2 regions of the Pseudomonas sp. CDFA 610 genome follow, and region 1 is predicted to be linked to the other one. Evidence: riboswitches for the same ligand, from Rfam matches in the RefSeq annotation. Region 1 holds a riboswitch; the other holds the start of a gene.
What was found. Region 1 has a riboswitch for manganese ahead of KDX39_RS07430 (TMEM165/GDT1 family protein). Riboswitches for the same ligand answer to the same signal wherever they lie in the genome.

Region 1 (3,354 bases):
ATGTACTGGTGTGCTGAGCGCCTTCCTTTAAAGAGTCCGATTACCCCTCATGTGTGGACGTTATGCCCTGTTTCGCTGGACACCCGCTTTTGCGGCCTTGCCCGGTTTTCCGGCTGACCAGCAGGCGCAGTGGAATATTTCTCCGGCCGACTGGGTATTGATCATGCGTGCTGCCGAGGGCGGTCGTGATGTGGAACTGGTGCGTGCCCGCTGGGGCCTGACACCAGCCTGGCTGACCGATCTGTCGAAAACCCCTGCTCATGCGCGAGCCGAAACCGTTGCCGAACAGCCCATGTTCCGCGAAGCCTTCAAACAGCGGCGTTGTCTGCTTCCCGCCAATGGTTTCTATGAATGGCGCGGCACCTCACGCAAGCGCCCGTTCTGGCTCACGCCGGGCGAGGGCTCGGCATTGTTTTTTGCAGCGATCTGGGAAGCGTACCCGGTGCAGGGCCATACCTACCTGAGTGTCGCAGTGGTGACCCAGGCCGCCGCCACTCAGCGCCGTCCCTTGATTCTGGATGCCGAAGGACAGAAAGCCTGGCTGGCGTCCGATACGCCGCTTCCTGAACTGCAAGCCTTGCTGGCCGCGCCGCAGGTCCCGCTGCGTGAACGGCCACTGGCCAATCTGGTTAACGATCCGAAACTCAATGCGCCTGAGTGTCTGACGCCGCTGAGTTGATAAATGTGTATAAGCTGACACGCGCCTGATACACACCTGATATACCCAAGGAACCATTTACCCCTGCCATGTACCAACATGGCAATTGGCTGGTATCTGGCGCTGGACGTATTCACGTCCTAGGATGACCGCCTCACGAACAAGGAGATTCACCATGCGTCAGTCATTTGCCCTCTGTGCCTTGAGCGCTGCGTTACTGCTCGGCGGGTGTCAGGCCGTCAATACCACGACCGGTGATTCGGTAGGTGTCGAGCGCAAGCAGTACATGTTCAGCATGCTGTCCACGGATGAAGTGAACAAAATGTACGCCCAGTCCTACCAGCAGACGGTAGGCGAGGCGAGCAGCAAGGGCGTGCTGGACACCACCAGCTCAGACGCAAAGCGCGTCAATGCGATTGCCAAGCGACTGATTGCCCAGGCGCCGAAGCTGCGTCCCGACTCTGCCCAGTGGCAGTGGGAAGTGAACCTGATCAAGAGCGATGACCTGAACGCCAACTGCGGTCCTGGCGGCAAGATCATTTTCTTCACGGGCCTGATCGATACCCTGAAATTGACCGACGACGAAATTGCTGCGGTCATGGGGCATGAAATCGCCCATGCCTTGCGCGAGCATGGGCGTGAAGCGATGTCCAAGGCTTATGGTGTGGCAATGGCCAAACAGGGCGCTGGCGCTTTGCTCGGTCTGGGTCAGGACACCATGGCGCTCGCCGACACAGCGGTTAATTACAGCATGACCCTGCCCAACAGCCGCAGCAACGAAAACGAAGCGGATCTGCTGGGCCTGGAGTTGGCGGCGCGCGCCGGTTACAACCCCAACGCGGCCATCACCCTCTGGCAGAAAATGACCCAGAATGCGGGCGGTTCGCAGCCCGAGTTCATGAGTACTCACCCTGCTTCCGAGAACCGCATTGCCTCTCTGCAGGCTGCGATTCCCAAAGTGATGCCTCTGTATCAGAGCGCTCCCAAATCCTGATCGATCTCCATGGACGGCGCGTTGCCTGAGACTTGCAACGCGTCTGATCCAGTCAAACGTCAAATCCAGCCACTGACCTGCATAGCTTTGTAAACCGCGACCAGCGCCAGCACGAAGAAGGCACAGGCGGCCAGTCGGCGAATCATCGTGAGCGGAAGTTTGTCTGCTGCAAAATTACCCGCCAGCACCACCGGTACGTTGGCGATCAGCATGCCGACCGTGGTACCGATAATCACCAGCCAGAGATGCGAATACTGCGCCGCCAGCATGACGGTGGCGATCTGTGTCTTGTCGCCGATTTCAGCGATGAAGAAGGTGATGAGGGTGGTCATGAACGGGCCGAATTTACGTGCCGTGCTGGCTTCGTCATCGTCCATCTTGTCCGGAACCAGTGTCCAGAGCGCGGTGGCGGTGAAGCTTGCTGCCAGAATCCAGTGCAGGACTGCGTCAGAAAGGAAACTGCTGAACCATGCCCCTACTGCGCCGGCGGCCGCATGGTTGGCCAGGGTCGCGGCGACGATGCCGGCGATGATGGGCCAGGGTTTGCGAAAGCGTGCGGCGAGGATGAGCGCGAGCAATTGCGTCTTGTCACCAATCTCGGCGAGCGCAACAACGGCGGTAGGGATTAAGAGTGATTCCAGCATCAGGTTTCCTAAGGGGCGGGTCGACACGGCTATGACACGTACAGCCTTCCCGCCCCGGGTAAGGTGTTCGTGTCATAGGTCTTGTCAAACCACCGATCCGTCTGAGCGGATTCTGGGTCGCACGCACCATGGTCTGAGGACCAAGTATGTTGATACGTGCCGGACGAGCGTGAGGCTCGTGGGAGACTACTCCCCTAGGACGGAGCGGATTCTGCCCTTGCAGAATCCTTTCGGCAAGCTCTTATTTCAGGAACGTTTAGCGCTGTAGATCTTGAAACCGTTGCCTTGGGCACGGACTTCACAGGTGCCGACATGCTCTTCGATCAGCGGCTGATAGCGCAGGAAATTGTTCGCGACCAGACGCAGTTCGCCACCGGATTTCAGATGTTGGCGTGCTTTTCTCAGCAGGTTTTCGGTCGCCATGTAGTCGGTATGAACACCGACATGAAATGGCGGATTGCTCAGAATCGTGTTCAATCCCATAGGTGCAGCGTCGATTCCGTCACCGGTCAACACCTGTGCTTCAAGACCATTGGCTGCCAGCGTCAGACGCGAACTGGCCGCAGCGAAGGCGTCCACATCCAGCATCACCACATCGTTGTGCGGATAGCGACGCTTTACCGCCGCACCGAGAACGCCCGCGCCACAGCCGAAATCGAGCAGATTGCCGCTCGGGAGTTTGTCGATGTTTTCCAGAAGCAAAGCCGAGCCCCTATCCAGACGACCGTGGCTGAATACGCCAGGGAGACTGATGACGGCGAGCGGGCCATCCTGCAGATCAATCTGATAAGGCTTGGCGAGGCTTTCCAGGCTGACTGCCTGCGGGGCAGTTTCAACGGTGACCTGCCAGAGCTGACAGTGACGCGCGCTGTCCAGTTTGCGGGCCCGACCGAACGGGCTCAGTTGCCGGGCGGCGGCTTCGATACCGCCGCGTTTCTCGCCGACCAGAAACAGCTCGCGACCCTGAAGCCGTGAAGCCAGCGCGTTGAGCAGGTAGTCGGTCAGGTCGCGGGCCTTGGGCAGAAACAGCACGGCGGCGTCGAACGGCTCTTCCGGCG
Region 2 (3,354 bases), on a different contig from region 1:
TGCAAGGCTGTCGAGGACCCTGGGCGGCTGGCAGGTCATCTGCTGGGCTTTGGTCCTTGCCCTGCCCATCATGCTGCCACTGGCCATTGTCACCGCACCCTCCTCGCTTTCCGGGGTGTCAGTCTCGGCGTGGGCCAGCCTGTGTTACGTCTCCGTGTTCAGCATGCTGATCGGCTTCGTGTTCTGGTATCGCGGGCTGGCGCAGGGCGGCATTGCAGCGGTCGGCCAACTCCAGTTGTTACAACCCTTCTTCGGTCTGGCACTGGCGGCCACGCTGCTCGGTGAGCCTGTCAGCCTCGGGATGCTGGGTGTCACGGTTGCAGTGATCGGTTGTGTTGCAGGTGCCAGAAGGTTCTCCAGATAACGACCGCTTCTCACAAGGCGTGCCTGGGGGTGGCGATAAACTTTGAATCCGCCACGCCCGGCCGAAGGCGATCTCAACTCAACTGAAGCTGCGACAGCCACTGCTCGATGGTGTCACCGCTGCTCATTGCAGGCTGCACCAGGCCGTCGACCATAAAGGTCGGAGACACATGAATGCCGTTCTGCCGGGCGTACTTGCAGTGCCATTTGATGGTGTGCTCAAGCGCCGGTTGTGCGAAGGCTTCGGCCAGCCGAACACCGCTGTAACCTTCCAGTCGCGCGATGATGTCGTTGGGCGTCGCATCAAGGTTCGGACCGCCTGCGTGGTGCTCGAATTCGAACGCTTCACGGTGCGCCGCAACGGCTGCCATCACGGTCTTGGCGGTGTCCTTGCCACCTTCAAGGGTTGACGCCGCAAGGATGCACCGCACCACGACGCCTGAAAACATGTGCCAGGGCTGCGACTGGAGGCGAACCTTGACCGTCAGGCGGTCTTCACCGGCCTGCTCTAGAAGCGCGTCGATCTTGCCGAAGGCCTTGACGGAAAACGGGCAAGTGGGCTCAAGGAACACCTCAAGCGTACGGGGGCCATGGCCCCATGAAAGTGCGTCTGCATGCATGTGAACGTCTCTCTGCTGGTGGCTGAAGGGCTGCCGCGCCTGCGGCCTGTAGCCGGTCCGGATCACGACAGCGGATCCCTACCGCAACTGAACGTCCAGGATTCTGCCAGTTCCATGAAGCTTGCGCAGGGGCGAAAACAACTGGCGGGCGATTAATATCTTTTTCACATTCACGTGGCTATAGTGACCGCCCTTGTTGGGGAGTAGCCTGCTCCGGGCCTTTGGTCACGGAGCGTTTGCGTCAACATTCTCGGCAACATGCCGTGGCGCAAACACCTTCTGGTTGGCGAGACCAACGATGCATCCATGCCTAAGGTCGGGCGTGTGGCTGCGTCGTTGACTCATAGCCCGACTGGATGTTGACCGTGAATCCCATTTCCCTCATTTTTCTCGCCCTTGCGATGTCAACGGACGCTTTTGCGGCAGCGTTGGGCAAAGGTGCCAGTCTTGACAAACCTCGCTTTATCGAAGCCGTTCGAACAGGGCTGATCTTCGGTGTGATCGAAGCCATTACACCCGTCATTGGCTGGAGCATCGGGCAGGTTGCAACCCGCTTCGTGGAGAGCTGGGATCACTGGATCGCCTTTGTCCTGCTGCTGGTGCTGGGCCTGCACATGATTTACAACGGCCTGAAACAGGACGACGAAGAGCAGGAAAAACCCGGCCAGCATTCGTTTCTCATCCTCGCTGTCACGGCCTTTGCGACCAGCATCGATGCCCTGGCCGTGGGCGTAGGTCTGGCGTTCGTCGACGTCAATATCCTGGTCGCGGCGGCCGCGATTGGTCTGGCCACGACCGTGATGGTGACCATTGGTGTGATGCTGGGCCGTGCGCTGGGAACCGTCGTCGGCAAGCGCGCCGAAATTGTCGGTGGCGTGGTATTGATGCTGGTCGGCGCGACTATCCTCTACGAACACTTGTCTGCCGCATGACCGAATGAACCGGGCGGTAGACGGCACCCGGTTTCAAAACGTTTTTTCAGACCCCCAAAAAAAACCGCCTCATTCGAGGCGGTTTTTTGTCAGCGGCCGATCAACCCGTCACACGGTGATGGCCTGTCCGCTCATGGCCAGGTCCAGCAGCTCGCGGTTGGCGACGGCATACATGGCGTAATCGGTGCCGCTCGCGGCACGCAATTCGACCAGCATGGCGCGCCAGCGCTCGACCATGAGGGCGTGCTGTTCCAGCCACAGCGCCAGGCGCTCTTCCACGTCGGACGGACCGTCCGGCATTTGCAGAACCGATACGGTGATCGCCCGCTGCTGCCAGTCGATGTCGTCACGGAACGCTTCGCGGGCCAGAGCCTGCCAGTTGTTTTCCACCGGCAGGCTGCTGATCTGCTGCAGGTACCAGGTCACGTCCAGCGCACTGCCTACGGCGAAGTACACCTTGGCCACGTCGGCAGCATTCTGCCCGGTGACGTCGGAGGCTTCGATGATCGGCAGCAGCGTGTACAGGTGGGTGGTGCCCGCCACCATGCGCGCCAGCAATTCGGGCACACCGGCTTCGACATAAGCCTGATAACGCGCCTGCCACACTTCACGGGTCGGGCCTTCCAGCAACTCGTCGAGCTTGAGACCCAGTGCCGCGATGTGCGGACCGAAGTGCGCCACGTCACGACCCGCGTCCAGCTCGTTGCGACGGCTGCGCAGGAACCAGCGCGTGGCGCGACGGCCCAGACGCATCAGCTCATCCATCAGCGACAGCTGGATTTCTGCAGACACCTTGTAGTCCAGCGCTTCGATCTGACGGAACCAGTGCGGGAGGTGGAAGATGTCACGCACGATCACGTAGGCACCGGCCACATTGGCAGCACTCATGCCGGTCGACTCTTTGAGTCGCTGCACGAACGTGATCCCCATGTGGTTGACCAGATCGTTGGCGATCTGGGTGCTGACGATTTCACGCTTCAGACGGTGACCGCGCATGGCCACAGAGAACTTGGCGCTCAGCGAGGGCGGGAACGCGGTTTCCATGTCGCGTGCCAGGTAGTCGTCATCGGGAACACGGGATTCCAGCAACGCTTCCTTGAGGTCGATCTTGCTGTAGGAGATCAGCACAGACAGTTCGGCACGGCTCAGGCCATGACCGGCCGATACACGCTCAACGATCTGGTCTTCGGCCGGCAGGAACTCGATGGCACGGTCCAGCTTGCCACGGGCCTCCAGGTCGTTCATCAGACGCTTGTATTCAGCGATACGGTCGTAGGCGCGACGAGCGGCCAGTGACAGTGCCTGCGTCTGCTTGTAGTTGTTGCCCAGCACCAGATGGCCGACTTCGTCGGTCATGCTTTCGAGCAACTGGTTGCGCTGCTTCTCGGTCATGTCGCCAGCCTGCACCACTTCATTGAGCAGGATTTTGATGTTCACTT

Region 2: it holds a riboswitch for manganese, as region 1 does, so the genes downstream of both, mntP (manganese efflux pump MntP) here and KDX39_RS07430 (TMEM165/GDT1 family protein) in region 1, are expected to answer to the same signal.

Annotation. Positions count from the first base shown of each region.
Region 1 is NZ_JAGTPM010000003.1:427,041-430,394, reverse strand. It holds gene KDX39_RS07445 (putative signal transducing protein) at 1-17, shown strand, start outside; gene KDX39_RS07440 (SOS response-associated peptidase) at 50-679, shown strand; gene KDX39_RS07435 (M48 family metallopeptidase) at 834-1,652, shown strand; gene KDX39_RS07430 (TMEM165/GDT1 family protein) at 1,712-2,296, opposite strand; yybP-ykoY riboswitch at 2,366-2,504, opposite strand; gene KDX39_RS07425 (class I SAM-dependent methyltransferase) at 2,543-3,354, opposite strand, start outside.
Region 2 is NZ_JAGTPM010000002.1:274,603-277,956, forward strand. It holds gene KDX39_RS04240 (DMT family transporter) at 1-364, shown strand, start outside; gene KDX39_RS04245 (DsbA family protein) at 438-983, opposite strand; gene KDX39_RS04250 (hypothetical protein) at 978-1,139, shown strand; yybP-ykoY riboswitch at 1,170-1,344, shown strand; gene mntP (manganese efflux pump MntP) at 1,349-1,915, shown strand; gene KDX39_RS04260 (NAD-glutamate dehydrogenase) at 2,024-3,354, opposite strand, start outside.